Regions from separate parts of the Cupriavidus sp. DB3 genome, predicted to be linked through region 1. Evidence: predicted binding sites of a transcription regulator. Region 1 holds the regulator's gene; each other region holds the start of a gene.
The links. The regulator HrcA, encoded in region 1, represses chaperone genes, less so after heat shock. The targets are predictions, from matches to a motif close to TTAGCACTCNNNNNNNNNGAGTGCTAA.
Positions count from the first base shown of each region.

Region 2: the regulator HrcA is predicted to act here: its motif matches at 6,856-6,882, upstream of groES (co-chaperone GroES).
Region 3: the regulator HrcA is predicted to act here: its motif matches at 7,149-7,175, upstream of rpoH (RNA polymerase sigma factor RpoH).

Region 1 covers NZ_JAIZPL010000007.1:173,258-183,101, reverse strand. Annotated here, with positions in the region: gene mprA (MprA protease, GlyGly-CTERM protein-sorting domain-containing form) at 1-1,107, opposite strand, end outside; gene K7G19_RS21800 (hypothetical protein) at 1,342-1,833, opposite strand; gene recN (DNA repair protein RecN) at 1,917-3,638, opposite strand; gene K7G19_RS21790 (NAD kinase) at 3,701-4,618, opposite strand; gene hrcA (heat-inducible transcriptional repressor HrcA) at 4,721-5,758, shown strand; gene hemH (ferrochelatase) at 5,823-6,938, shown strand; gene K7G19_RS21775 (RNA-binding S4 domain-containing protein) at 6,935-7,330, shown strand; gene K7G19_RS21770 (hypothetical protein) at 7,367-7,552, opposite strand; gene grpE (nucleotide exchange factor GrpE) at 7,815-8,405, shown strand; gene K7G19_RS21760 (co-chaperone YbbN) at 8,495-8,911, shown strand; gene K7G19_RS21755 (phospholipase A) at 9,033-9,844, opposite strand, start outside.
Region 2 covers NZ_JAIZPL010000003.1:507,140-516,983, reverse strand. Annotated here, with positions in the region: gene K7G19_RS11920 (CpaF family protein) at 23-1,387, shown strand; gene K7G19_RS11915 (type II secretion system F family protein) at 1,415-2,446, shown strand; gene K7G19_RS11910 (type II secretion system F family protein) at 2,455-3,423, shown strand; gene K7G19_RS11905 (metallophosphoesterase) at 3,621-4,481, shown strand; gene groL (chaperonin GroEL) at 4,712-6,355, opposite strand; gene groES (co-chaperone GroES) at 6,464-6,754, opposite strand; gene K7G19_RS11890 (TIGR03885 family FMN-dependent LLM class oxidoreductase) at 7,151-8,128, opposite strand; gene K7G19_RS11885 (sensory rhodopsin transducer) at 8,285-8,671, opposite strand; gene K7G19_RS11880 (alpha-amylase family protein) at 8,739-9,844, opposite strand, start outside.
Region 3 covers NZ_JAIZPL010000005.1:629,305-639,148, forward strand. Annotated here, with positions in the region: gene ftsY (signal recognition particle-docking protein FtsY) at 1-963, shown strand, start outside; gene maiA (maleylacetoacetate isomerase) at 1,058-1,705, opposite strand; gene K7G19_RS19175 (fumarylacetoacetate hydrolase family protein) at 1,710-2,414, opposite strand; gene K7G19_RS19180 (ANTAR domain-containing response regulator) at 2,719-3,417, shown strand; gene K7G19_RS19185 (CmpA/NrtA family ABC transporter substrate-binding protein) at 3,451-4,770, shown strand; gene ybiB (DNA-binding protein YbiB) at 4,954-5,970, shown strand; gene K7G19_RS19195 (pirin family protein) at 6,049-6,924, opposite strand; gene rpoH (RNA polymerase sigma factor RpoH) at 7,306-8,202, shown strand; gene K7G19_RS19210 (NCS1 family nucleobase:cation symporter-1) at 8,734-9,844, shown strand, end outside.

The sequences.
Region 1 (9,844 bases):
GCTGGCGTTTTCGCCGTCGTTGACATGGGCGGTCACCGCGATCACGCCACGGCAGTCGGCCGGCGCTTCCACCGCGCCGGCGCTGTTGCCGGCGGCGGCCACCACGACGACGCCGCGCGCGGCGAGCTCATCCACCGCCTGCTGCTCGAAGCTGCTGCAAGTACCTGCGCCGAGGCTGATATTGACCACGCGCGCCGGCGTGGGATTGTTCGGGACGTTCGGTACCGGCAGGCCGCCGGCCCAGCGCATCGCGTCGACGGTATCGGACAGCAGGGCGCCGCAGCGGCCCGAAACGCGCAGCGGCTGGATGCGCGCGCTCCAGTCGACCCCGGCGATGTCCTGGCCGTTATTGGTCACCGCGCCCAGCACGCTGGCGACGCGGGTGCCATGCCAGGTGCTGGGACGCTGGTTCGGCGCGGCCGGCATGCCGGGGCAGGCGAAGCCCTGCGGCACGAAGTCGCCGGCATCGGTCGGGTCGCCATCGCGGCCGTCGCCGTCCTGCGAGTACAGCGGATCGGCGATGAAGTCATAGCCCGCCACCAGCCGCGCGGCCAGGTCCGGGTGCCGCAGCACGCCGGTATCGACCACCGCGATCACCAGGCCTTCGCTGCCGCGCGAACGGTCCCAGGCAGCGGGCAGATTGGCGGCACCCGGAATGATCGCCGGCGAGCCGAAGTAGGGCTGGTTGATGGCGAATTCGGGATCGTTCGGCACCGTGTCGTGCGGCCGCAGCCAGCGGTCCGGCACCGCGTCCGCCACGCGCGGATCCTGGCGCAGCTGCGCGGCCACCGCCTCCGGATCGGCGCCCTTGCCGGCCGGCACGCCGAGCAACGCCAGGTTGCCGCCCATCTGCCGCTTGACGGTCAGTCCGATGCCGGTCTGCTCGGCGACCTTGCGCACCTGTTCGGCGGCGGCCTCGGCCGGCATCAGCGCGGTGCCGGCGGGGGCGTCCTTCCAGCGGACGATGATGTTGCCGCTGTAGACCGGGGCCGGGCGGGCGTCCGGACTCGTCGCGGCCATCGCGGCCGAAGGGGGCAGGATGGCGCCCGCCGAGACGGCGGCGGCCAGGACCAGACGCAGGGCGACGGGCGGAATCGAACGCGGCATGAACACCTCCGGGAGGGGCGAAGCCGGGGTGCAGGGGCCGGCGCTCGCGGGCATGTGGCTCAAAGATAGTTGGGGGAATGCGGGCGGGCAATCGGCGCTCGTCCGACAGCGCACGCTATCGGGGTGACGTCCGGGGCGGTTTCGCCTTGCTCGATCGGCTGCCTCGAGCCGCCTGCGTGGTCCGCCTGCCTGGCCGCTTTCCCGATCCGGTTAACGGCAGCCGTCGCCCGGTTTTCAGTTCGCCGGCATGTCGCGCCCGGTCGGCTTGGGCCGGCTGGGCGTCAGGCGGCGGTCCGCCTCGGCCGCCTCGATGCGCGGCAGCGCGCGCAGCGTGGTGACCGCCTGCTCGATGGTGGCCTCCGGCGACGGCGAGATCGCGGTGACCAGCCAGGTGCCGCCGGACATCGGGCGCTTGACCACGAAGCGGATCGGTCCCTTGGCCTGGGCCAGCAGTTCGCCGGCCTGCAGCGAGGTATCGACGGCCGGCGGCGTGAAGCGGACCAGGATGTCGCCGACCGCGCGGTCGTCGGTGATGGCGCCCGGCGGCGGGGTGGCGGGCTTCGAGCTGCAGGCGGCTGCCAGCGCCAGGCCGCACAGGGCCACCGCGAGCGTCAGGCGGCGCGTGGCGCGGCGCGCAGGGCGGCTCACCGGGCGGCGGCCCGCGTCGGCGGAGCCGGTCGTGCCGGACGGGTCGTCGAGTGGCGAGGGCGGCTTGGCGAAGAACATGGGGTTTCCTGTGGTTGATGCGGTTTGTGGTGCGATGGGATCGTGCTCGTCGGTGGTCCGGGGCGCCGGACGCCGCGACCGGCTCAGCTCGCCGCCCGGCGTGCGCGCCGGCCCTCCCTGGCCGCCGCCGGCACGCCGCGCGCGCCCTGCGCCAGCATCTCCTCGGCGTGTTGCAGCGTGGTGGCGGTCACCGTCGCGCCGCCCAGCATGCGCGCGGTCTCGACCACGCGGCCGGCGGCGTCGAGCACGCGGATCTGCGAGCGCGTCACGGCCTCGCCGCCATCGCCGACGGTCTCCTTGCTGACCAGCAGGTGCGTGCCGGCCTGCGCGGCGACCTGGGGCAGGTGGGTCACGCACAGGACCTGGCGCGCGCGACCAAGCTCCTGCAGCCGACGGCCGACCACCTCGGCGACCGCGCCGCCGATGCCGGTATCGACCTCGTCGAAGATCAGCGTCGGCGTCGGCGCTGCCTCGCTGGTGATCACCGAGATCGCCAGGCTGATCCGCGCCAGTTCGCCGCCCGATGCCACCTTGGCCAGCGGCCGGGCGCTCACGCCCGCATGGCCGGCCACCAGGAACTCGACCTGTTCGAGCCCGTGGCTGGCGCCTTCCTCGAGCGGGTGCAGCGCGACGGTGAAGCTGCCGCCGGCCATCGACAGGCCCTGCATCGCCTCGGTGACAGCCGCCGACAGCCGCTCGGCGGCCTCGCGCCGGCTGTCGCTCAGATGGCGTGCGATGGTCAGGTAGGCGGCGCGGGCCGCCGCCTCGCGCGCGGTGATCTTGTTCAGGTCCTGCGCGGCCTGCAGGTCGTCGAGCTGCTGGCGGCGCGCCAGCAGTTCCTCGGGCAACTGTTCGGGCGGCACGCGGAACTTGCGCGCGGCGGTGTGCAAGGCCTGCATCCGCTCCTCGACCACCTGCAGCCGCTCGGGATCGAGCTCGAGCCGGTCGACGTAGCGGGTCAGCGAGTGGGCCGCTTCCTCGGCCTGCACCTCGGCCGCTTCGAGCGCGGTCACTACATCGGCGAGCGCGGGGTCGACCTCGGCCAGCTGGCGCAGCCGGTGCGCCATCGCATTGAGCGCCGACAGCACCGCGCCGTCGGCCTCCGACAGCGCATCGAGCGCGGCGCGGCCGCCCTCGAGCAGATTGGCCGCATGCGACAGGCGCTTGTGCTCGCCCTGGATCGCTTCCCATTCGCCGGCCTGCGGCGCCAGCTTGTCGAGCTCGCCGACCTGCCACTCGAGCCGCTCGCGTTCGAGCTGCATCTCGCGCGACTGCTGTTCGACGGCCTCGCGCTGGCGCACGCAGGCCCGCCAGGTGCGCCAGGCCTCGGCCACCGCGGCGGCCTGCGCGGTCAGGCCCGCGTGCGCGTCGAGCAGCAGCCGCTGCGCGTCCGGCCGCAGCAGCAGCTGGTGGGCGTGCTGTCCGTGGATGTCGACCAGCTGGTCGCCGACCTCGCGCAGCTGCGCGAGCGTGGCGGCGTTGCCGTTGATGAAGGCCTTGCTGCGGCCGTTGGCATCGACGACCCGGCGCAGCAGCACGTTGCCGTCGTCCTCGGCCAGCGCCTGCTCGTTGAGCCAGGCGTCCAGCGCGGGGTGCGTGGAGAAGGTGGCGCTGACGCTGGCGCGCGCCGCGCCCTCGCGCACCACGCCGGCATCGGCGCGCTCGCCGAGCACCAGCGCGAGCGCATCGATCAGGATCGACTTGCCGGCACCGGTCTCGCCGGTGAACACGGTAAAGCCGGCGGTGAAGTCGAGGTCGAGCGTGTCGACGATGACGAAATCGCGGATGGACAGGCTGCGCAGCATCTTGGGAGACGGAAGGCGGCGGTGACTTGGGAGGGATCGGGACCGGCGGGGTGCGCTGGCGCTCAGAGCCGGTTGTCTTCGGTCGGGTACTCGTGCCAGTGCAGCTTCTTGCGCAGCGTGGCGTAGTAGTTGTAGCCGACCGGGTGAAGCAGGTTGATGGTCCTGGCCGAGCGGCGCACGACGATGCGGTCGCCGGGCAGCAGCGAGGTCAGCGACTGCATGTCGAAGTTGACGCTGGCATCGCGGGCGGTGGCGACCTCGATCGACACCTCGGCGTCGTGCGGCAGCACGATCGGCCGGTTCGACAGCGCATGCGGGGCGATCGGCACCAGCACCAGTCCGGACAGCGTCGGATGCAGGATCGGCCCGCCGGCCGACAGCGCATAGGCGGTCGAGCCGGTCGGCGTCGACACGATCAGGCCGTCCGAACGCTGGTTGTACATGAAGTAGCCGTCCACCGAGACCGCCAGCTCGACCATGCCGGAGATGCCCGAGCGATTGACCACCACGTCGTTCAGGGCCAGCGCGGAGAAGATCACGCCCTCGTCGCGGATCACGCGCGATTCGAGCAGCATGCGGTTCTCGGGCTCGTAGTGGCCGCTGAGCATGGCCGGCAGCACCGATTGCACATCCTCCAGCGGGATGTCCGTCATGAAGCCGAGGCGGCCGTGGTTGACGCCGATCAGCGGCACCGAGAAGCCGGCCAGCTGGCGCGCGATGCCGAGCAGCGTGCCGTCGCCGCCGAGCACCACGGCGACGTCGGCCTGCCGGCCGATCTCTTCGGCGGACAGCGCGGGGTAGTCGGTCAGGCCGGTCGCCAGCGCCGTCTCGCGTTCGAACACCACGTCCTGGCCGTTGCGCAGGATGCAGGCCGCCAGTTCCTCGAGCGGGCCCTCGATGCCCGCGGTCGAATACCTGCCGACCAGGGCGACCGTGCGAAAGGGCGCGTGCGCGGCGCCGGACTTGGGGTGTGCAGACATGCCCGGATTAGACCATACCGCCATGACCATTGTCAGCACGGGGCGGGGGGCGAGTGCCAGCGCGAGCCCCGGCGCGCAAAACTTGCGTAAAATCGGGACACCATGGACGAACGAGCGAAAACCCTTCTCAAGACCCTGATCGAGCGCTACATCGCCGAAGGGCAGCCGGTCGGCTCGCGTACGCTGTCGAAGTACTCGGGACTGGACCTGTCGCCGGCGACCATCCGCAACGTGATGTCGGACCTGGAGGAGATGGGCTTCATTGCCAGCCCGCACACGTCGGCGGGGCGCATTCCGACCCCGCGCGGCTACCGGTTGTTCGTCGACACCATGCTGACGGCCCAGCCGCTCGACAGCCAGTTCGACCGCACCAAGCTGGCCGGGCTGATCCAGGGCGAACTCGGCGCGCAGGAACAGAGCCCGCAGCGGATGATCACCACCGCCGCGCGCACGCTGTCGAACCTGTCGCAGTTCGCCGGCGTGGTGATGACCCCGCGCCGCGCGCAGGCGTTCCGGCAGATCGAATTCATGCGGCTGTCCGACAAGCGCATCCTGCTGATCATCGTGACGCCCGAAGGGGACGTGCAGAACCGCATCATCCAGACCGAGCTGCCCTACAGCGCGTCGCAGCTGGTCGAGGCGGCCAATTTCATCAACACGCATTACGCCGGCATGCGCTTCGACACGGTGCGGGAGCGGCTGCGCGACGAACTGAAGGCGCTGCGCATCGACATGTCCGAACTGATGCAGGCCGCGGTCGAGGCCGGCAGCAGTGCGATGGCCGACGAGGACGACCAGGTCTATATCTCAGGCGAACGCAAGCTGCTCGAGGTCGAGGACCTGGCCTCGAGCATGGACAAGCTGCGCCGGCTGTTCGACGTGTTCGAGCACAAGACCAGCCTGCTGCAGCTGCTCGATGTGTCCAGCCATGCCGAGGGCGTGCAGATCTTCATCGGCGGCGAGAGCCGGCTGGTGCCGCTCGAGGACATGGCGGTGATCACCGCGCCGTACGAGGTCGACGGCCAGATCGTCGGCACGCTGGGCGTGATCGGCCCGACGCGGATGGCCTATGACCGGGTGATCCCGATCGTCGATATCACCGCGCGGCTGCTGTCGAGCGCGCTGAGCAGCCAGAACTGATGGCGGCCAGGGCGGGCTGCCACGCGCAGGGCGGCCTTCGCGCCCCAGCGATACCGGAATCCCTATGACCTTTACCGCAGAACCGGCCTATCGGCATGGGCAGGCGCCCCGCACGGCGATCCTGCTGATCAATCTGGGCACGCCCGACGAGCCGACCCCCAAGGCGGTCGGCCGCTATCTGAAGCAGTTCCTGTCCGATCCGCGCGTGGTGGAGATTCCGCGCGCGGCCTGGCTGCCGGTGCTGTACGGGCTGATCCTGCCGCTGCGCTCGCGCGCGTCGGCGCTCAAGTACGAATCGATCTGGCTGCGCGAGGCGCACCGGACCGGCTCGCCGCTGCTGGTCCACACCGAACGGCAGGCGCATGCGCTGCAGCAGTTGCTGGCGCAGCAGGGACACGACGTGACGGTGGCCTGCGCGATGCGCTACGGCAACCCGTCGATCCCATCCGTGATGGAGGCGCTGCGGCGCCAGGGCTGCGAGCGCATCCTGGCGCTGCCGATGTACCCGCAGTATTCCGGCACCACCACCGCGACCGCCTTCGACGAGCTGTTCCGCGTGCTCGGCGAATGGCGCAACCAGCCCGAGCTTCGGCTGGTCAAGCATTTCCACGATCATCCGGCCTACCTGGGCGCGCTGCACCAGCAGGTCGGCGCCTACTGGGCCCAGCACGGCGCGCCCGATTTCGCGCGCGGCGACCGCCTGATCCTGTCCTTCCATGGCGTGCCGCGGCGCACGCTGGAATTGGGCGATCCGTATCACTGCGAATGCCTGAAGACCGGCCGCATGCTGGGCGAGGCGCTGGGTCTGCAGCCCGGCCAGTACCAGGTCACGTTCCAGTCGCGCTTCGGCAAGGCCGAGTGGCTGCAGCCCTATACCGCGCCGACGCTGACCGAGCTTGGCAAGGTCGGCACCGCGCGGGTCGACGTGTTCTGCCCGGGCTTTCCGGCCGACTGCATCGAGACGCTGGAAGAGATCGCGATGGAAGGGCAGTCCGAATTCAAGGTCGCCGGCGGCAAGGAGTTCCACTTCATTCCGTGCCTGAATGACGCGCCGTTCTGGATCACCGCGCTGTCGGAGATTGCGCTGCAGCATATGCAGGGCTGGCCCCTGCGGCTGCCGCACGCGCACGAACTGGAGGCCAGGCGCTCGCTGGCGCAGGCAAGGGGGGCGGCGGCATGAATCCGTCATACGAGGACGATGCGCGCCAGCGCATCGACAAGTGGCTGTGGTGCGCGCGCTTCTTCAAGACCCGCTCGCTGGCGGCGGAGGCCGTCGAGCGGGGCCGGGTGGAGGTCAACGGCCAGCCATGCAAGAATTCGCGGGAGGTCAAGCCGGGCGACACGATACGCATCGACGCCCATCAGCAGCGCTGGGAGCTGGTGGTCAAGGGCGTCGCCCCGGCCCGCGGGCCGGCCTCCGTCGCCCAGACGCTCTACGAGGAAACCGAGGAAAGCCGGACGCGGCGCGCCGCCGAGGCCGAACGGCGGCGTCTGCATGTCGAGCCGGCGTCGCAATTGCAGGGGCGCCCGACGAAGCGGGACCGCCGCCGCATCGAGGATCTGAAAGGGTGAACCGAAGCGGCACGGCCCGCGCGGGCGGGCCGTGTGTCAGCGGGAATACTGGATGATGTATTGGCGCAGCGCCGGATCGGCGCCGCCTGCCACGCTGTCGCGCGGGGTCAGTCCGTCGGAGAGCCAGATGAAGACGGTCAGGGCCGCCAGCGAAAGAAGTACCAGCAGGGTGAAGAGCGAAAACTTCGGCGTTTTGTTCGACGGCTTCGGCAGCTTGCGCATGGCCTTACCCCGGCAGGAAAGACTTCAATATGGGACGGCACCCCGGCAGTTTTGTCGTTTTTTTGGATTTATCTTAGAAGCTGCACTGCAGCAAAGCAATTTCACTCCCCGCAGCACTGGTTTAAGTTTGTAAGCTGATGTTTCCTGCAGATGTCCATCCGCTCTTGAAATATCGGCTTGGCGCCACCAGTTGCCAGCTGAATTCCGATTGACCCCAGGCGGACCGCCGGTGCGGCCGCAACTTGTTCTGAAACGGATCGACATGGAAGACCAGAAGCAAACGCCATCCAACACGCCGCCGACCTCGCCCGCCGACCAGGCCGCCGAAGCGCAAGCCGCGCAACCGGCAACGCCGAACCAGACGACCGAGCCCGCCGCAGCCGCGGATGACGTGGCCACCCAGCTCGCCGCACAGCTGGCCGAGCAGGAAGCCAAGGCACGCGAGAACTACGATCTGTATCTGCGTGCCGTCGCCGAGGCCGAAAACATCCGGCGCCGGGCGCAGGAGGACGTGGCAAAGGCCCACAAGTTCGCCATCGAGAGCTTCGCCGAGCATCTGCTGCCGGTGATGGACAGCCTGCAGGCCGCGCTGGCCGATGGGTCGGGCGATATCGCCAAGCTGCGCGAGGGGGTCGAACTGACCGCCAAGCAGCTGGCCAGCGCCTTCGAGAAGGGCCGCATGGTCGAACTGAATCCGGTCGGCGAGAAGTTCGACCCGCATCGGCACCAGGCGATTTCGATGGTGCCTTCGGAGCAGGAACCGAATACGGTGGTGGCCGTGCTGCAACGCGGCTATCTGATCGCGGACCGGGTCCTGCGGCCCGCATTGGTGACGGTGGCTGCGCCGAAGTAAGGGTCGGCGGGCAGACCGGCCTGCCTCCGATGCGCAGCCACGCCCGGCGCCGTTTCGGCACCGGGCGTTCTCGTTTGTGGAGAAATGCGATGCCTTACCCGTTCGGCGCAGCGCCGGCGCCCCATACGGATCACCGCGCGTTCGAGGCCTTCGGCATGCGCGCGGTCGATCATGACACCATCGACGACGCGCTCGCCGCCGCCGGCGACAAGCTGGTCTGCGTGTTCTTCTGGGGCGAGGACTGCTACAACTGCGAGATGGCCAAGAAGGCCATGCTGGCCAATCCGGACCCGCTGCGCCAGCTCGATCTGCACTGGCTGCATGCCGACGTCTACACCTATCCGGCGCTGGGACGGCGCTTCGGGCTGTACGGCATCCCGGTGTTCATGTTCTTCCACCGCGGCAAGAAGCTCGGCCGCGCCACCGGCTGGCATGGCATCGGGCAGTTCGCCGCGGCGGTTGCCAATGCGCGGCTGAAGGCCAGCGGCAAGCCGCTCGCCGGGTGACGGCCCGGTAGCCGCCGCCGCGGCTCGGCGGCCGGGCGCGCCTGGAGGCTCGACGGTCGCCTTTCCCGGCGGCTCGACGCTCGCGCGCCCGGCGACTCGGCAGGCGCGGGGGCTCGGCCCCTCAGCGGTTCAGCGAGTAACCGATGCGGAACTGCCACGGCGTCTTGCGGTTGTAGTCGAGCAGGCTCTCGCCATAGCCGACGAAGTAGCCGGCCATCAGGTAGCCGGCCGTGCCCGGGATCAGCCTGCCCATCGGGTAGGTGAACTGCGCATCCACGCTGCCGTACCACTGGCGGGTGCCCTTGCGCACCGTCGCCGCCAGCTCCCACGAATCGGGTTTGCCGTAGGCGACCCGCAGATCCATATAGCCGCGGTAGCGCGCGATATCGCTGTTGTCGCTCTTCTCCAGGTAGTAGTAGAGCTTGGGCGTCACGGTCCAGTGCCAGTCGTTCGTCTCGCCGAAGTGGAAGGTCGGCTTCAGGAACAGCGTATTGATGCTGCGCGACTGGTCGCCGTCGCGGCCGTTCGATTCGTGTTCGAGGCCGGTCGCCACCGACAGCCGGCTGATCCAGCGATTGCGCACGCCGGTATCGGACAGGTAATAGAAGATGCTGGGCCGGTAGTTGGTGTCGTGGAACGGCTTCGATTCCTCCGACAGATCCCACAGCGAGAACTGCGTGTAGCCGACGTACAGATTGTCGAGCCAGTAGCGCGAGTTCGGATCGCGGCCCTCGAAGATCCGGTACTTGAAGCTGAACTGGAACTTGGCATTGGCGCCACCGTGCGCGCCGACGGCGAAGTACATCGGATCGTTGAAGGTCAGCCGGCTGCCGCCCGACAGGATCGGCTGGTCGTAGACCGGCTGGCCCGGTCCCTTCGGCTGGACCACCGTCTCGACCGGCGTCGCCGCGATATCCGCCTGCTGATCGTCGT
Region 2 (9,844 bases), on a different contig from region 1:
ACCTCTCGAGCCGGAGACCGCCATGTCGATCCGCGAACAACTGTCGAACGCCAGCCCGGGCTTCGCCGCCCTGCCCGTCAACGGCCACCCGGCCGCCGCGCTGCCCGTGGGCAGCGGCTATCGCGCGCTCAAGCGCGCCGTGCACGAGACCGTGCTCGAGCGCGTCGAGCTCGAGCGGCTGGCCCGCATCCCGCTCGAGCAGGTCCGGCACGAGATCGGCCTGCTGGTGGGCGCCATCGTCGACGAGGACAAGGTGCTGCTCAACGACGCAGAACGCCGGCAGCTGATCGGCGAGATCTACGACGAAATGTTCGGCTTCGGCCCTCTGGAGCCGCTGCTGCGCGACCCCACGGTCTCCGACATCCTGGTCAATACCGCGCGCCAGACCTATGTCGAGCGGCGCGGCAAGCTCGAACTGACGGACATCACGTTCTACGACGACGCCCACCTGATGAAGGTGATCGAGAAGATCGTCTCGCGCGTCGGGCGCCGCATCGACGAGACCAGCCCGATGGTCGATGCGCGCCTGCCCGACGGCTCGCGCGTCAATGCGATCATCCCGCCGTCGGCGATCGACGGTCCGCTGCTGTCGATCCGCCGCTTCGCCGTCAATCCGCTGCAGATCGCGGACCTGATCGCGTACCACAGCCTGACGCCGCCGATGGCGCAGCTGTTGCAGGCACTGGCGCACGCCAAGGTCAATCTGGTGGTGTCGGGCGGCACCGGCAGCGGCAAGACCACGCTGCTGAACATCGTGTCGGGCTTCATCCCGGCCGACGAGCGCGTGGTGACCATCGAGGACGCCGCCGAGCTGCAACTGCGGCAGCCCCATGTGCTGCGGCTGGAAACGCGCCCGCCCAATATCGAGGGCAAGGGCGAGATCACGCAGCGCTCGCTGGTGCGCAACGCGCTGCGCATGCGCCCCGATCGCATCATCCTCGGCGAGGTGCGCGGCGCCGAGGCGCTCGACATGCTCAATGCGATGAACACCGGGCACGAGGGGTCGCTGACCACCATCCACGCCAACACGCCGCGCGATGCGCTGACACGGCTGGAGAACATGGTCGGCATGGCGGGCATGAACGTGCCGCCGAAAGCGATCCGGCAGCAGATCGCCTCGGCCATCACGGTGATCGTGCAGGCCGCGCGCCTGACCGACGGCAGCCGCAAGATCGTCAGCATCCAGGAGATCACCGGGATGGAGGGCGACGTGATCAACATGCAGGAGATCTTCACCTTCCAGCGCACCGGTGTGGGACAGGACGGCACCGTGCGCGGCCACTTCCGCGCGACCGGCGTCTATCCGCGCTTCGCCGAGCGGCTGCGCGTCTACGGCGTGGGGCTGCCGGACGAGACCTACGATCCCGCGCGGCGTTTCGAGATCTAGCACCTGCCGGACTGACGGAGAGCGATCATGGACCTTGGCCGATTCGGGCAACTGGGGCAACTGGGGCAATTGGGACAACTGGGACACTACGCGCTGTACGCCTTCGGCGTGCTGCTGTTCATCGCGGTGGTGCTGGCCATCGAGGCCGTCTACCTGTGGTGGAACAGCCATCATGGCGCCTCGGCCCGCCGCATCGACGCGCGCATCCGCGCGCTGTCGGCCGGCGGCCAGCTCGGCCGCGAGCAGATGTCGATCCTGAAGGAGCGGATGCTGGCCGGCAGCCCGCGGATGCAGCGCCTGCTGATGCGGGTGCCGCGGGTGGCGGCGCTGGACCGCTGGCTGCAGCAGTCGGGCAGCAGCTGGTCGGTCGGGCAACTGCTGGGCTTCAGCGCCGCCAGCCTGCTGATCGCCTTCGCCGCGCTGTCGCTGCTGCCGCTGCCGTTCTCGCTGGCGGCCGGCGGCGCGCTGCTGGCCGCCGCGCTGCCATGCCTGCGCACGCTGGCGCAGCGCCAACGGCGCCTGAAGCGCATGGAGGCGCAGCTGCCGGACGCGATCGACATGATCAGCCGCTCGCTGCGCGCCGGGCATTCCTTCGCCGGCGCGCTCGGCACCGTCGGCCAGGAGATGAAGGCCCCGCTCGGTCCCGAGTTCCGCCTGGCCTTCGAGGAGATCAACTACGGCGTCTCGCTCGACGATGCGCTGACCAGCCTGGCGATCCGGGTACCGGTCGGCGATCTGCGTTATTTCGTCATCGCGGTGCTGATCCAGCGCGACAGCGGCGGCAACCTGGCCGAGGTCCTCGACACCATCAGCCGCCTGGTGCGCGAGCGGCTCAAGCTGTTCGACAAGATCCGCGTGCTGTCCGCGGAGGGCCGGCTGTCGGCATGGATCCTCGGCCTGCTGCCGTTCGGCACCGCCGGGCTGATCTCGGTGCTGAACCCCGGCTTTCTCGACGTGCTGTGGCAGGACCCGGCCGGCATCCGCATGGCGGGCACGGCGCTGGGGATGATGGCGCTGGGCGTGCTGTGGATGCGCAAGATCATCCGCATCCGGGTATAGGAGAAATCATGCAAGCCATGCAGACACAACAATGGCTGTTGCTCGGCCTGGTGTTCGTCGCCGCCTTCGGCGCGGCGCTCGGCCTGATGCTGGTTTGTTCGCCGAACCGGCTGCGTGCGCGGCTGGAGCGGCTTGGCGGCGCCGGCACGGGCGCCGCGGGGACGGCGGGAACGTCGGCACGCAACGAGTGGGGCGCGCGGCTCAGCGAGTGGGCAAGGCCGGTGTCGCGCCTGGCGCTGCCGAAAGAGGGCTGGGAGAACTCGGCGCTGCGGGTGCGCTTCATGAACGCGGGCTGGCGCGGCGCCGCCGCGCCCACGCTGTACTTCGCCGCCAAGACCGTGCTGGCGCTGGCACTGCCGCTGGCGGCGCTGGTGGCGACGGTCGGCACGCCGCTGGCCAGCGACGGCGCACTGCTGGCGGTGCTGCTGATCGCGATCTGCGCGGTCGGCTACTACCTGCCCAACGCGGTGCTGGCGCGCCGGATCGCCCAGCGCAAGCGCGCCGTGTTCGAGGAGTTTCCCGATGCGATCGACCTGCTGACCGTCTGCGTCGAGGCCGGGCTCGGCCTGGACGCGGCGCTGATGCGCGTCGCCAGCGAACTGTCGCTGCGCTGCCCCGTGCTGGCGGGCGAGCTGGAACTGATGCTGCTGGAGATGCGTTCGGGCTTTTCCAAGGAAAAGGCGCTGTCCAACCTGGCGCTGCGCACCGGCGTCGAGGACGTCGAGCGCTTCGCCGCGATGCTGGTGCAGGCCGATCGCTTCGGCACCAGCCTGGGCGAATCGCTGCGGGTGCTGTCCGACATGCTGCGCACCAAGCGGCGGATGCTGGCCGAGGAACAGGCGGCCAAGATCGCGCTGAAGCTGCTGTTCCCGCTGATCTTCCTGATCTTCCCCTCGCTGCTGGTGGTGCTGCTCGGCCCCGCCTTCATCCAGATCGTGCGCGTGCTGCTGCCGACCATGACCGGACAGGGCGGATAACGCCGCCGGGCTTCGGCCCTCGGCTGGCCGCCATCACCCCAGGCAGTGCGGACAGCCTTTGCCCGGACCCGGTCCGGGCTTTTTCGCTGGGAGTCGTTCTGCCGCGCCGCGGCGCGGGAACCCGCGCACTTGACCGGTACCGCCGCATGCTGAACACTCCGAAGGCACAGGCCCATTGGAGGCCGGCTGGAGGCGGCATGAAGCTACGCGTTCTGAGCGATCTGCACCTGGAACACCATACCCCCGAAACGGTCCCCGACTGCGAGGCCGATGTCGTCGTGCTCGCGGGGGACATCGCCAACGGCCGCCATGGCATCGACTGGGCGGCGCGGCACCTGCGCGGGCCGATCGTCTATGTGCCGGGCAATCACGAGTACTACGACAGCACCTTCACCCGGGTCGATGCGCAAATGGCCGCCGCCGCGGCCGCGCATCCGCAGGTGCATCTGCTGACCGGCGGCGTGGCGGTGTTCGAACTGCCGGGCCAGGCGCCGGTGCGCGTGCTGGGCACGACATGGTGGGCCGACTACGCGCTGTTCGGCCGCGAGCGCATCGACGACGCGATGCAGGCCTGCGCCAGGGTGATGCTCGACCACCGGCTGATCTCGGTCGAGGACGACAGCGCGGACGGCGGCGAGGACGGCGGCGCGCACGACAGCGCGGATGACAGCGCGGACGGCCGCGGCGGCGGGCACGGTGGCATCCGCCGCTTCACGCCCGCCGACGCGCTGGCGCGCCATCGCGCCGAGTCGGCGTGGCTGGCCGGCGAACTGGACAAGCCCTTCGACGGCGCCACCGTGGTGGTCACCCACCATGCGCCGGACCTCGGCAGCCTCGACCCGCGCTATGCGCACGACCTCGCCTCGGCCGGCTTCATCTCGCGCCGGCCCGACCTGGTCCAGCGCGCCGACCTGTGGATCCATGGCCATACGCACACCAGCTTCGACTACCGCGTCGACCGCGCGCGCGTGGTCTGCAACCCGCGCGGCTATGTGCGGCGCGGCGACGGGGCGCTGGAGAATGCGAAGTTCGATTGGGGGTATGTGGTGGAGGTGTGAGGGTCGGTTGTGGTTCTCGCGGCCTTCTCTCGGGTTGGGGACAGGGAAGAGCCGCCGATAATCCCGCACCCGTCAGCCATCCCGACCGCCCCATACGCTCTGCCACGGCAAGGAAGGAAGCCCAAAACAAAAACCCCCACGGGCTTGCACCCGCGGGGGTTTCGACTGAAGCGACGACTCGCGCCGTCTCGGCAGTCTGGGCAGTCGGCCGAAGCCGACAGCCGGCGTGATTACATCATGCCGTCCATGCCGCCCATGCCACCCATGCCGCCCGGCATTGCCGGCGCCGACTCTTCCTTCGGCGTTTCGGCGATCGCGCAGTCGGTGGTCAGCATCAGCGATGCGACCGAAGCGGCGTTCTGCAGCGCGGTGCGGGTCACCTTGGTCGGATCCAGCACGCCCATCTCGACCAGGTCGCCGTACTCGCCGCTGGCGGCGTTGTAGCCGAAGTTGCCCTTGCCTTCGATGACCTTGGCCACGACGACCGAAGCTTCTTCGCCTGCGTTCAGCACGATCTGGCGCAGCGGCTCTTCCATCGCGCGCAACACGATCTTGATGCCGGCGTTCTGGTCGGCGTTGTCGCCGGTCAGGCTCGAGATCGCAGCGCGGGCACGCAGCAGGGCCACGCCGCCGCCCGGGACGATGCCTTCTTCAACGGCAGCGCGGGTGGCGTGCAGCGCGTCTTCGACGCGTGCCTTCTTTTCCTTCATTTCGACTTCGGTGGCGGCACCGACCTTGATCACCGCAACACCGCCGGCCAGCTTGGCCACGCGCTCTTGCAGCTTTTCGCGGTCGTAGTCCGACGTCGCTTCCTCGATCTGGGCACGGATCTGCTTGACACGGCCTTCGATCGCGGCGGCGTCACCGGCACCGTCGATGATGATGGTGTTTTCCTTGCCGATCTCGACACGCTTGGCTTGACCCAGGTCTTGCAGGGTCGCCTTTTCCAGCGTCAGGCCGACTTCCTCGGCGATCACGGTACCGCCGGTCAGGATGGCGATGTCTTCCAGCATGGCCTTGCGGCGGTCGCCGAAGCCAGGCGCCTTGACGGCGGCGGTCTTCAGGATGCCACGGATGTTGTTGACCACCAGGGTCGCCAGCGCTTCGCCTTCGACGTCTTCGGCGATGATCAGCAGCGGACGGCTCGACTTGGCCACTTGCTCCAGCACCGGCAGCAGATCGCGGATGTTCGAGATCTTCTTGTCGAACAGCAGCACGAACGGGTTGTCGAGCTGGACGACTTGCTTGTCCGGGTTGTTGATGAAGTACGGCGACAGGTAGCCGCGGTCGAACTGCATGCCCTCGACGACTTCCAGCTCATCGGCCAGCGACTTGCCGTCCTCGACGGTGATCACGCCTTCCTTGCCGACCTTGTCCATCGCTTCGGCGATCAGCTTGCCGATCACTTCGTCGCTGTTGGCCGAGATCGCGCCAACCTGGGCGATTTCCTTGCTGGTCGTGGTCGGCTTGCTCAGCTTCTTGAGCTCTTCGACAGCCGAACCAACGGCCTTGTCGATGCCGCGCTTCAGGTCCATCGGGTTCATGCCGGCGGCAACGTACTTCATGCCTTCGCGCACGATCGACTGGGCCAGCACGGTCGCGGTGGTGGTGCCGTCACCGGCGTTGTCGCTGGTCTTGGAAGCGACTTCCTTGACCATCTGGGCGCCCATGTTCTGCAGCTTGTCCTTCAGCTCGATTTCCTTGGCGACCGACACACCATCCTTGGTCACGGTCGGGCCGCCGAAGCTGCGCTCGAGCACCACGTTGCGGCCCTTCGGACCCAGGGTCACCTTGACCGCGTTGGCCAGGATGTTCACGCCTTCGACCATCTTGTGGCGAGCGCTGTCGCCGAACACTACGTCTTTAGCTGCCATGTTCTAGATCTCCAGAATTCTGTACGGGAAATGTCCCGGGCGCGATTGCCGCCGCGGCGGAACCGAGGCGCCCAGGGGTTCCGGACGCGCGGCGCCCGGACAGCGACATCACTTGTTGATGACCGCCATGATGTCTTCTTCGCGCATGACCAGCAGTTCCTGGCCATCCACCTTCACGCTCTGGCCGGCGTACTTGCCGAACAGGACGCGGTCACCCACCTTGACGTCGAGGGCGATCGAGGCGCCCTTGTCATCCTTCTTGCCCGGGCCGACGGCCAGCACTTCACCCTGATCGGGCTTCTCGGCAGCATTGTCGGGAATCACGATGCCGGAAGCGGTCTTGGTTTCGTTGTCCAGACGCTTGACGATCACGCGGTCGTGCAAAGGACGCAGATTCATACGGACTCCTTAGTACAAGTGAGCATTTATTTGCAAAGTGGCCACCGCGGGAGTGCGGAGACCCTTGAAATCGGACGCCGGATGCAGGCTACAGCACGCTGTTAGCACTCGCACCCGGCGAGTGCTAATTATAGGGACGGGGTTTCGGGTTTTCAAGACGAGGCCTGAATACGGGTTTACCCGCAGAAAGGAAGGAAAAACGTCGCGGCCCCGCGCCGGGCAAGGCCGGACGGGCATTGTCTCTTATATTGTGCGGCCGGTATTTTTTCAGGCGGATGTCGCCCGGGGAGTCGATCTCCCTCTACCGTCGTCCCCCCTGCAAGCGGCGACCCGGCGATTGTCGCCTTTCGAGCCGAGACACTGGGCCTCGCCGTCGCGGGGGGAGACACGAAAAGCTCAGGCCCCGCCCCGCAGCTGAGGCAAGACCGTCTGCGCGCAGGCGTCGATCCAGGCCTGCTGGTTTCCGCAGACGTTGTGCAGGAAGACCGCGTCGGCGCCCATGGCCAGGTCCTCGGCCAGCCAGGCCGCCTGCTGCGCGGCATCGCAGGAGATGCGGACCGCGCGCTCGATGTCGTCCGGGGACACCGTCCGCGCGCGGGCATCGAATTCGGCGGGGGTCGCCAGGTTCGCCGCCGTTTCGCTGTCGAACACATTGGTGCGCCACTGTTCGTAGGCCATTCGGCGGGCCGCCTCGTCGCCCTGGGTGGGGTCGGCATAGGCGATCTTGGCCTGGATATGGACCGGCTTGGCCTCGCCGCCGCCCTCGCGGAAGGCATCGATCACCGCGCGCATGGTTTCGCGTGGGGCCGAGATCGTGATCAGGCCGTCGGCCCACTGCCCCGCCCAGCGCGCGGTCTGCGCGGTCAGCGCCGCGGCGAAGATCGGCGGCGGACGCTGCGGCAGCGTATAGAGCCGCGCGCGATCGACCACGATGCTGCCGTGGTGCGTCACCTCCTCGCCGCGCCACAGCGCGCGCATCGCGTCCACCGATTCGGTCAGCATGGCCTGCCGCTCTGACTTGGACGGCCACGGCCGGCCGGTGATGTGTTCGTTCAGCGCCTCGCCGGTGCCCAGCGCGATCCAGAAGCGGCCGGGAAACATGGCCTCCAGCGTCGCCGCGGCCTGCGCGACCACGGCCGGGTGGTAGCGGCCGAACGGGCACGCGACCACGCCCGTGGGCAGATCGACGGTCGCCATCGCGGCGCCGAGCCAGGACCAGGAATGGCCGCTCTCCCCTTGCCGCTCGCTCCACGGATGGAAGTGGTCGGAGCTGCTGAGCGCGTTAAAGCCGGCCAGCTGCGCGGCACGCGCGTAGCGCAGCAGATCGCCCGGCGAGAACTGTTCGTGCGAGGCGTGATAGCCGATCAAGGGCATGGCGGACTCCTGGGCGGGATTGGGGATGGGCCGGTCGTCTTCCGGTCGTCTTCCGGTCGTGTTCTGGTCGTGTTCTGGTCGTGTTCTGGTCGTGTTCCGGTCGTGTTCTGGTCGTGTTCTGGTCGTCAGGTGAACGACAGTGGCCGGCAGTGGCCGTCAGCCGGCCGCTGCCGGAACCGGATAGGCCAGCGTGGTCATCAGCGCCAGCGCGGCCTGGCGCGAATCGAGCCGGGTGTGCTGCACGACGATCGGCACGTCGGACTCGATCACGCTGGCGTAGTCGGTGTCCTCGGGGATCGGCTCGGGGTCGCGCAGATCGTTGAAGCGCAGATGCAGCGTGCGGCGAGCCGGTACCGTCAGCCGGTAGGGGCCCACGGGCTCGCGGTCGGCATAGAAGATCGTCACGGTGACATTGGCCTCGGTATCGCCGGTATTGAGCAGGCAGGCCGCCTCGTGGCTGTTCAATTGCCGGCTCGCGGCCGGGTCGGTCGGCGGCAGATAGCCTTCGGCAATCACCCAGCGCCGTTGTCCGATCGCTTCCATCGGTTTCTCCTTTGTTGTTCGCCAGTGGCGGGATTGGCAGTGTCCAGGCCGTCCACCGTGTCGACGATCACGGCGCAAAGCACGGCCGCTGCCGCAGCCAGCGATAGCCGTAGGCACGCAGCTTCAGCGCATGGGCCCCGTTCTGCTGCGGCGGATACGGGCCGTCGACCAGCATGTCGCGCAGCTCGCCGACCTCGACATCGGGCAGCCCCACCTCGACGTCCTGGCCCGACAGATTGGCGAAGGTGAAGACCACCTGTCCATCCAGTTCGTGCCGCAGCGCCAGCACCGCCGGGCAGCCCACGTCCATCACCGTGCATTCCCCGTAACCGATCTCCGGCATGCCGAGGCGCGCGCGGATCATCTTGCCCGTCCTGGCCAGCAGCGAATCGTCGCGCAGCGTTTGCTCGTAGATATTGACCTTGTCGTAGGCGAACGGCCCCTCGCGGATCACCGGCACCGGCAGCGAGTCGGGATCCGCGGGCGAGAAGCCGCCATTGACCTCGTCGGACCATTGCATCGCGGTGCGCACCGCGTGGCGTTCCTTTTGCGACAGATCCTCCCCCATGCCGATCTCCTCGCCGTAGCGCAGGATCGGCGTGCCCGGCAGAGAGAACAGCAGCGCATGGACCTGCGCGATGCGGCGCTGGTCGCCATCGAGCATCGGCGGCAGCCGGCGGCGGATGCCGCGGTTGTAGACGCGCATGTCCTCGTCCGGCGCGAAGCGCTGCATCACCTCTTCCCGCTCGGCCTCGCTGAGCCGCTCCAGGTCGAGCTCGTCGTGATTGCGGACCCATACCGCGTATTGCGCGCGCTCGGGCGGGTCGGGCTGCTCGCGCAGCGCGCGCTCGATCGGCTCGGCGCGCTCGCGCGCCAGCGCCAGGAACAGGAAGTTGTTCAGGAAGAAGTTGGACACCAGCGTCAGGCGATGGCCCTTGCCGAAGTAGCGCGCGTAGTCCTCGGCCGGCACGTCGACCTCGCCGAGCAGCACCGCGTCGGAACGACGCAGCGTCGCGAACGCGCGCAGGTCGTTCAGCAGCCAGAAGCCGTCGTCGCGCGGGTCCGCCTCCTTCGCCCCGTCGATCATGTGTCCCGCCGCGTCGATGCGGAATCCCGATACGCCCAGCCGCAGCCAGAACGACATGATGTCCTCGATCTCGGCGCGCACCGCCG
Region 3 (9,844 bases), on a different contig from region 1:
GACGATGGCGACGATGACGGCGAGATGGTGCTGGTCCCGGTGCCGCCGCCGAGCGAGGAAGCCAAGCGCGGCTGGATGCAGCGGCTGCGCACCGGCCTGTCGAAGACCAGCCGCGGCATCAGCACGCTGTTCGTCGGCGTCAAGGTCGACGAGGCGCTGTTCGAGGAATTGGAGACGGCGCTCCTGATGGCCGATGCCGGCGTCGAGGCCACCGAATACCTGCTGGGCGAACTGCGCCGCCGCATCAAGAGCGAGCGCATCGACACCGCCGAGGGCGTGCGGGTCGCGCTGCGCGATCTGCTGACCGAACTGCTGCGTCCGCTCGAAAAGACCATGGAGCTCGGCCGCGAGCAGCCCATGGTGATGATGATCGCGGGCGTCAACGGCGCCGGCAAGACCACCAGCATCGGCAAGCTGTGCAAGCACTTCCAGCACTACGGCCAGTCGGTGCTGCTGGCCGCGGGCGACACGTTCCGCGCGGCGGCGCGCGAGCAGCTGACGATCTGGGGCGAGCGCAACAACGTCACCGTGGTCTCGCAGGAGAGCGGCGACCCGGCCGCGGTGATCTTCGACGCCGTCAATGCGGCCCGCGCGCGCCGCGTCGATATCGTGATGGCCGACACCGCCGGCCGCCTGCCGACGCAGCTGCATCTGATGGAAGAGCTGAAGAAGGTCAAGCGCGTGATCGGCAAGGCGATGCCCACCGCGCCGCACGAAGCGCTGCTGGTGATCGATGCCAACACCGGCCAGAACGCGCTGGCGCAGGTCAAGGCCTTCGACGATGCGCTGCAGCTGACCGGCCTGATCGTGACCAAGCTCGACGGCACCGCCAAGGGCGGCATCCTGGCCGCGATCGCGCGCCAGCGTCCGGTGCCGGTCTACTTCATCGGCGTCGGCGAAAAGGTCGAGGACCTGCAGCCGTTCAAGGCCGACGAGTTCGCGCGGGCCCTGCTCGGCGATTGATCGCGCGTCGAGCGCGACGGCAAATAAAAACGGGCGCCGCTGGGAAACAGCGGCGCCCGTTCTTCATTGACGGCCCTTCGCTTGCTGGCGTCGGCTACTCCGCGTCGGGCTGCGCCTTCGGCGCGGCCTGCTGGAACGCCGGCAGCTCCATGCAGGCGTCGAAGATCCGCACGATGGTCGGATAGGGTTCCAGACCGACCTGGAATCGCTGCGCGTTGAAGACCTGCGGCACCAGGCAGATATCGGCCAGCGTCGGCGTATCGCCGAAGCAGAAGCGGCCGGCCTTGCCCTCGCGCGTCAACGTGGCCTCGAGGCCGTCGAAGCCGATCTCGATCCAGTGGCGATACCAGGCGTCCTTGGCTTCCTCGCTGACGCCGAGCGTGTGCTTCAGGTACTTGAGCACGCGCAGGTTGTTCAGCGGGTGGATCTCGCAGGCGATCGACTGCGCCAGCGCGCGCACGTAGGCGCGGTCCAGCGCCGTGCCGGGCAGCAGCGCCGGCTCTGGATGGGTCTCGTCGAGATATTCGACGATCGCCATCGACTGCGACAGCGCGTGGTCGTCGTCGAGCAGCGTCGGCACCAGCGCATTGGCGTTCAGCGCGCGGTACTGCTCGCTCAGCTGCTGGCCGCCGTCCTTGAGCAGATGCACCGGCACGTATTCGAAGGGCAGGCCCTTGAGCGCCAGCGCGATGCGCACGCGGAACGCCGCCGAACTGCGGAAATAGCTGTAGAGCTTGAGCATTGCTTCAGACCACCTTGACCGACAGTTCGCCGACGCCTTCGATCGCGCATTGCATGCGATCGCCCTTGACCACCGGGCCCACGCCCTCGGGCGTGCCGCTATAGATCAGGTCGCCCGGCTGCAGCTCGAACAGCTTCGACAGATACGACACCATCTCCGGCACCGACCAGATCAGGTCCGACAGGTCGCCGCGCTGCTTCTCCGCGCCGTTGACGGCCAGCGTCACCGCGCCGCTCTCGGGATGGCCGATGGCCTGCACCGGCACGATCGGGCCGATCGGCGCCGAATGGTCGAACGCCTTGCCGGTCTCCCAGGGGCGCCCGGTCTTCTTCGATTCGTTCTGCAGGTCGCGGCGCGTCATGTCCAGGCCCACCGCATAGCCGAACACGTGCGAGGCGGCCTGCTCGACCGGGATGTCGCGGCCGCCCTTGCCGATCGCTACCACCAGCTCGACTTCATAGTGGACGTTGTTCGAGCCCGGCGGATACGGGAACGTGCCCTCGGCGCCGTCGGCCACCGGGCTGACCGCATCGCTGGGCTTGCAGAAGAAGAACGGCGGTTCGCGGTCCGGGTCCGATCCCATCTCGCGCGCGTGGGCGGCGTAGTTGCGCCCGACGCAGTAGACCCGCCGCACCGGGAAACGCGCGCTGCTGCCGCGCACCGGCACGCCGGTGCGCGCGGGGGGTTGGAATACGAACTCCTCGGTCATGCATCTCTCCACTGGATGGATTCTGGAATGGGTTTCGGAGGGCGGTCCGGACGGCGCGGCGAGCGCGGCGCGGGACCTGCCCGCGAGGGTGCGCGGCCAAGGCCTGCGGGTCGCGTCGGGGGCGCCCTGGGCCTCGCGGCAGGGCATCAGCATACACCGGCCGCCCCATCGCGGGGCAAGGCTACGCCCCAAAACCCGGCGTGATTCTTGCATGAAGCAAGGAGCAGACATCGGCCGCCGAGCCGGCCACAGAAAGCCGGCGAACCAGCCGGCCACCGAACGTCGGCCACCGCCTGACCGAACCATGAATCGCCGCCCGTCCCCTCCCCCGCCCGTGCGTTCCGTATCGTCGGCCGCATCATCGGCTGCTCCTTCGGCCGCACCGCCGGCCTCGGCAGCGGCCGTGCCCACTACGGCCGGGCGGCCGCTGCGCATCCTGCTGGTGCGCGATCCGCTCGACGCGGATCCGCTGAACGTCGACACGATCCGCGCGGGGCTGGCGGCGGCCGGCTTCAGCGAGGTCGACACGGTGGACGCGGACCTGGCACTGCCCGACGCCATCGCCACGCGGCAGCCGGACCTGATCATCATCGCGTCGGAGTCGGCCGCGCGCGATACGGTCGAGCACGTCTGCGTATCGACCCAGCATGCGCCACGCCCGATCGTGCTGTTTACCGACAACGACGACGCCGAGCGCATCAAGTCCGCGCTGACGGCCGGCATCACGGCCTATATCGTCGATGGCCTGCGCGCCGAGCGGGTCAAGACCGTGCTCGACGTCGCCTACGCGCGCTTCCAGCTCGACCAGGCGCTGCGCGCCGAGCTCGATGCGACCCGGCTGAAGCTGACCGAGCGCAAGCTGGTCGAGCGCGCCAAGGGCCTGCTGATGCAGGCGCGCGGCCTCAGCGAGGACGAGGCCTACAAGCGCCTGCGCACGATGGCGATGGAGCGCGGCCTCAAGCTGGTCGACGCCGCCCAGCGCGTGATCGACGTGATGGGCTAGGACGCCCGTGGCCGCTTTTCTTCAGGAGCCTGCATGCCCTCTCGCCCCAGTCCCGACAAACCCAGGCGCCCGGCCCTCGCGGCCGACGCCGTGCGCCACGGCGCCGACGCGCCGCCCGCCAGCCAGCGCCGTCGCCGCGCACCGACCACCGCCGCGGGCGCCAGCGTGATGACGCTGGTCGATCCGATGGTGCGCGCCGGTGCCTGGGCGGCCGGCTCGGATGCGCCCGAGAAGCCCGAGGTCCGCATCGGCTTCATCCCGCTGACCGATTGCGCCTCGGTGGTGATGGCCGCCGCGCTCGGGCTGGACCGCAAGCACGGCATCCGCATCACGCCGACCCGCGAGGCCTCGTGGGCCGGCGTGCGCGACAAGCTGGTCAACGGCGAGCTCGATGCCGCGCACGTGCTGTACGGCCTCGTCTACGGCGTGCAGCTGGGCATCGGCGGGCCGAGGAAGGACATGGCGGTGCTGATGAACCTGAACCACAACGGACAGGCGATCTCGCTGTCGGCGAAGCTGGCCGACAAGGGCGTCAGGGACGGCGCCAGCCTGCGTGCCTACATGACGCGCGAGCCGCGCCAGTACACCTTCGCGCAGACCTTCCCCACCGGCACGCATGCGATGTGGCTGTACTACTGGCTGGCGGCCAACGGCATCGATCCGCTGCGGGAGGCACGCGCGATCACCGTGCCGCCACCGCAGATGGTGGCCACTATGCGGGTCGGCCATATGGACGGCTTCTGCGCCGGCGAGCCGTGGCACGCGCGCGCGATCGCGGATCGCATCGGCTTCACCGCCGAGACCACGCAGGGCATCTGGCGCGACCATCCGGAGAAGACGCTGGCCACCACCGCCGAGTTCGTGCAGAAGTATCCGAACACCGCGCGGGCCATGGTGGCGGCGGTGCTGGAGGCCTCGCGCTTCATCGACGCGTCGGCGTCGAACCGGCGCCGGACCGCGGAGACCATCGCCGCGCCGTCCTATGTCGACACCGACATGGACCTGATCCTCGACCGCATGCTGGGCCGCTATGCCAACGGCCTGGGGAGGACCTGGGACGACGCCCATGCGATGCAGTTCCATCGGGACGGCGAGGCGAACTATCCCTACCTGTCCGACGGCATGTGGTTCCTGACGCAGCACAAGCGCTGGGGGCTGCTGAAGGAACACCCGGACTATCTGGCGGTGGCACGCAAGGTCAACCGGATCGATGTCTACCGGCAGGCCGCCGCGGCCGCGCAGGTGCCGCTGCCCGCCAGCGACTTCCGCACGGCGAAGCTGATGGACGGCGTGGTGTGGGACGCCAGCCGGGACCCGAAGGCCTATGCCGACGGCTTCGCGATCCAGGCATGAGGGCACCCGCGCGCCGCCTGCACGCCGCCTGCAGCCGCCTGCGCGTATCGCGCTATCATCGGCCGAAAGCGCGCTGACCACGCCGCCCTCGCGGCACCGCCGCTACCGCATTGTGCGCGCATGGCCGCGCAATGCCCCTGGCGCACCGCCCTTACCGTATTGCCCTACCCCTAGCGCACCGACATGCCCGCTGACCGCCACGACACCTCGCCCGCCTTTTCCGCGGCGCCCTATATCAAGGAAATCGGCCGCGGCGTCGCCGGGGCGCGCGCCCTGCCGCGCGACGATGCCCGCCTGCTGTTCGACGCGATGCTGTCCGGACGCGTCTCGGACCTCGAGCTGGGCGCCGTGCTGATGGCGTACCGGATCAAGGGCGAGGCGCCGCACGAGCTCGCCGGCATGCTGGAGGCCGCGCACGCGCATTGCCTGCCGCTGCCGGCGCCGGAGCGCCAGGTGGTGGTCATTCCCAGCTACAACGGCGCCCGCAAGCAGCCCAATCTGGTGCCGCTGCTGGCGCTGCTGCTCGCACGGGAAGGCATCCCGGTGCTGGTGCATGGCACGCGCGAATTCAATCAGCGGGTCACCAGCATCATGCTGTTCGAGGCCTTGGGGATCCCGCCGTGCGCGACGGTGGACGAAGCCGCGCGGCGGCTCGCGCAGCCCGGTGCCGGCGGCGATGCCGATCCCGGCCCGCTGGCCGTGCTGCCGATCGACGTGCTGTCGCCGGCCCTGTCGGCGCTGCTCGACAAGCGCACCGTGATCGGGCTGCGCAATTCCTCGCACACCATCGTCAAGATGCTGCAGCCGGTCGGGGCGCATACGCCGGCCGAGGCGCTGCGGCTCTACAGCTACACCCACCCGGAATACCGCGAAACGCTGACGGACTACTTCTCGCACGAGCCGGCCAACGTGCTGCTGGCGCGCGGCACCGAGGGCGAGGTGGTGGCCGACGCCCGCCGCGGCAGCCGTATCGACTGGCTGCACGACGGCCATCAGCGCACGCTGGTCGATCCGATGTCGGGCTCGGTCGCCGACGTGCCGGCGCTGCCGCCGGGCACGGACGTGGCGCTGACGGCGGCGTGGATCCGCCAGGTGCTGTCCGGCGCCGTGCCGGTGCCGGCGCCGATCGCGACGCAGATCGAGACGATCCGCGGCTGCCTGCGGGAGAGCGCGCGGGTCAGCTGGGTCAGCCCGCTGTAGCAAGGCCTTTCCCACTCCCCCCTCTCCCCGCCCCTCTCTCGCCCGCGGGAGAAGGGCGCAAACCACGACGCCCGCCTTTCAAACCCGCCGCGGCGGCAGCGGAATCCGTTCGGTCTCGCCCGGCACGTGCGGGAATTCGTCGTTCTCCCAGCGCCGCGCCGCTTCCTCGATCGCCTCGCGGCTGCTGGCGACGAAATTCCAGAAGATATGCCGCCGGCCGTCCACCGGTTCGCCGCCGAGCAGCATCAGCCGCGACGGCTCCAGCGCGGTGACCGTGGCCTCGGCGCCCGGCGTCAGCACTGCCAGATGCTCGGCCGGCAGCGCGGTGCCGTCGATCGCGGCGGCGCCGTCGACCAGATACAGGCCGCGCTGTTCGTGCTCGGGCGGAATCGCCAGGCTGGCGCCGGCGTCCAGTTCCAGCGCCGCATAGAGCGTGCGGCTGAACACCTGCACCGGCGAGCGCGCGCCGAAGGCATCGCCGGCGATCACCGTGATGCGGGCGCCGCCATGGACCAGTTGCGGCAGCGTCGCCGCCGGATGGTGGAAGAACGACGGCGCGACGGTCTCATGCTCGCGCGGCAGCGCGACCCAGGTCTGGATGCCGTGCAGGCGCGGGCCGGCGTCCCGGGCGGCCTGGGGCGAGCGCTCCGAATGGACGATGCCGCTGCCGGCGGTCATCCAGTTGACGTCGCCAGGCCGGATCGTCTGTTCGCTGCCGACGCTGTCGCGATGGACGATTTCGCCTTCGAACAGATAGGTCACGGTGGCAAGGCCAATATGCGGATGAGGGCGCACATCCATACCGTGGCCGGGCGGCAGTTCGACCGGACCCATATGGTCGAAGAAGATGAACGGCCCCACGGTCTGGGCGGCGGCGGAGGGCAGCACACGCCGCACCGAGAAGTCGCCGATATCTCTTACATGCGGTTTCAACAAATGTTCAATGGCGGACATGACTGACACTCCAGGGACGTGGGCGGATCGAGGCAGTGCTGGCAAGTGTAGCCCCTGCGGCTCCATGGCATGGACCCTGCAGCAGAACCGGCAGCGGAGCCGACGCTCTAACGAACTCATGTCCGCGCCCGCCGACGTTACGCAGGAGGCCTTCCGGCGAGCCTAAACCGCTATGGAATATTTTCTCCGATACTCTGGAACTATCACGGCGGACCGGACTCCAATTAGCACTCACCCGGCTGGAGTGCTAATATGCGTTGCATTGCAGTGTGGGAAGCGCCGGCGACGACGCCGTTGATGCTTCCGACACGCGGGCACGCCGCCCGCCGGATGCGAAAGGAGCCCTGAGTGAACGCAGTCCTGTCTGCCGATTCGATCACCATGAACAACACCCTGCCGATGGTGCCCCAGCGCGCCAACAGCATGGCCCTGACCCTGCCCGCCGGGCTGGGCAATCTCGACAGCTATATCCAGGCTGTCCACCGTATTCCGATGCTCACCGCCGAGGAGGAGCAGCGGCTCGCGCGCGAGCTGCGCGACCACGACTCGGTCGAGGCCGCCCGCCGGCTGGTGATGTCGCACCTGCGCCTGGTCGTATCGATCGCGCGCCAGTACCTGGGCTACGGCCTGCCGCACGCGGACCTGATCCAGGAAGGCAATATCGGCCTGATGAAGGCCGTCAAGCGCTTCGACCCGGACCAGGGCGTGCGCCTGGTGTCGTACGCGATCCACTGGATCAAGGCGGAGATCCACGAGTACGTGCTGCGCAACTGGCGCATGGTCAAGGTCGCGACGACCAAGGCCCAGCGCAAGCTGTTCTTCAACCTGCGCAGCCACAAGCAAGGCGCCCATACCTTCACGCCGGACGAGATCGACGCGGTCGCGCGCGAGCTGAACGTCAAGCCGGAAGAAGTGATGGAGATGGAAACCCGTCTGTCGGGCGGCGATCTGGCGCTGGAAGGCCAGGTCGACGACGGCGAGGAGGAGTTCGCTCCGATCGCCTACCTGGCCGACAACCACAACGAGCCGACCCGCGTGCTCGAGGCCAAGCGCCAGGACCGGATGCAGGTGGAAGGCCTGGAGCAGGCGCTCACCAAGCTCGATCCGCGCAGCCGCCGCATCATCGAGGCGCGCTGGCTGCAGGTCAACGATGACGGCTCGGGCGGCGCCACGCTGCATGAGCTGGCCGACGAGTTCGGCGTCTCGGCCGAGCGGATCCGCCAGATCGAGTCCGCCGCGATGAAGAAGATGAAGGGCGCGCTGCAGGCCTTCGCGTGATGGACGCCGAGGCAAGCAGCAAGCCGTAAGCCGCCGGGCCCCCGCATACGCGGGGACGGCGGCGTGAAGGGCCGGGTTCCGCAAGGACCCGGCCCTTTTCCTTTGCCTCCCGCACCGCCCCTCGCCATCGCCCCTCGCCACCGCCCCTCGCCATCCCCTTTCGGCCACCGCCTTCCGACGCCGCCTCTCGCCACCCCTTTCCGCCACCGCCTTCCGACGCCGCCTCGCGCCACCACCGCCTCCTGACGGCGCCTCCTGCCACCGCTCCCGAGGCCGCCAACGCCACCTGCGCCTCCCCGCCCCGCCCCCACGCGTCTCCCCCTCCTCGGGGTTTGCCCGCATCCGCCCGCCGTGATGTTGACAATCACCAAGGCGTGATCTACAAATCCGTACACAACTACAAACGATTTTGTAGACAATCTTGTCTACAAACAAATCCTGAGAGCGGATTCCCGATCCATTCGATCCACACCGCCCGCCCGGCGCGCCCGCGCGCCGGCCACCGCATGGCATCGCCTTGAGGAGACAAGCATGATGCACACCACCGCGCCTGCCGCCGCCGAGCTGCAGGACAGCGCGTCCGTCCACCATGGCAACGCGCTGATCAAGCCGTCGTACGACGAGCGCCTGACCAACGAAGACCTGGCGCCGCTGAAGAAGCAGACCTGGAGCACCTACAACATCTTCGCCTTCTGGATGTCGGACGTGCACAGCGTCGGCGGCTATATCACGGCCGGCAGCCTGTTCGCCTTGGGCCTGACGAGCTGGCAGGTGCTGGTGGCGCTGCTGGTCGGCATCGTCATCGTGCAGTTCTTCTGCAACCTGGTGGCCAAGCCCAGCCAGGTCACCGGCACGCCGTATCCGGTGATCTGCCGGGCCTCGTTCGGCGTGCTCGGCGCCAATATCCCGGCGGTGATCCGCGGCCTGATCGCGGTGGCGTGGTACGGCATCCAGACCTATCTGGCCTCCTCGGCCTTCCTGATCCTGGCGCTGCATTTCTTCCCGTCGCTGGCGCCCTATGCCGACGTCAAGCTGCATGGCTTCGCCGGACTGTCGACCCTGGGCTGGGCCGCGTTCATGACGCTGTGGGTGCTGCAGGCCCTGGTGTTCTGGACCGGCATGGAAACCATCCGCAAGTTCATCGACTGGGCCGGCCCCGCGGTCTATGTGGTGATGATCCTGCTGGCGATCTGGCTGGTGAACAAGGCAGGCTGGAGCAACGTCAGCTTCACGCTGAGCTTCGTCAAGTACAGCGGCTGGGAAGCGGTGCCGGTGATGCTGACCGCGATCGCGCTGGTGGTCTCGTACTTCTCCGGCCCGATGCTGAATTTCGGTGACTTCTCCCGCTACGCGAAGAACTTCGGCGCGGTCCGCAAGGGCAACTTCTGGGGGCTGCCGATCAACTTCCTCGGCTTCTCCCTGCTGACCGTGATCACCACCTCGGCCACGCTGCCGGTGTTCGGCAAGCTGATCACCGATCCGGTCGAGACCGTCAGCCATATCGACAGCACCTTCGCGATGGTGCTGGGCGCGCTGACCTTCATGACCGCCACCATCGGCATCAACATCGTCGCCAACTTCGTCTCGCCGGCGTTCGACTTCTCCAACGTCTCGCCCAGGCACATCAGCTGGCGCACCGGCG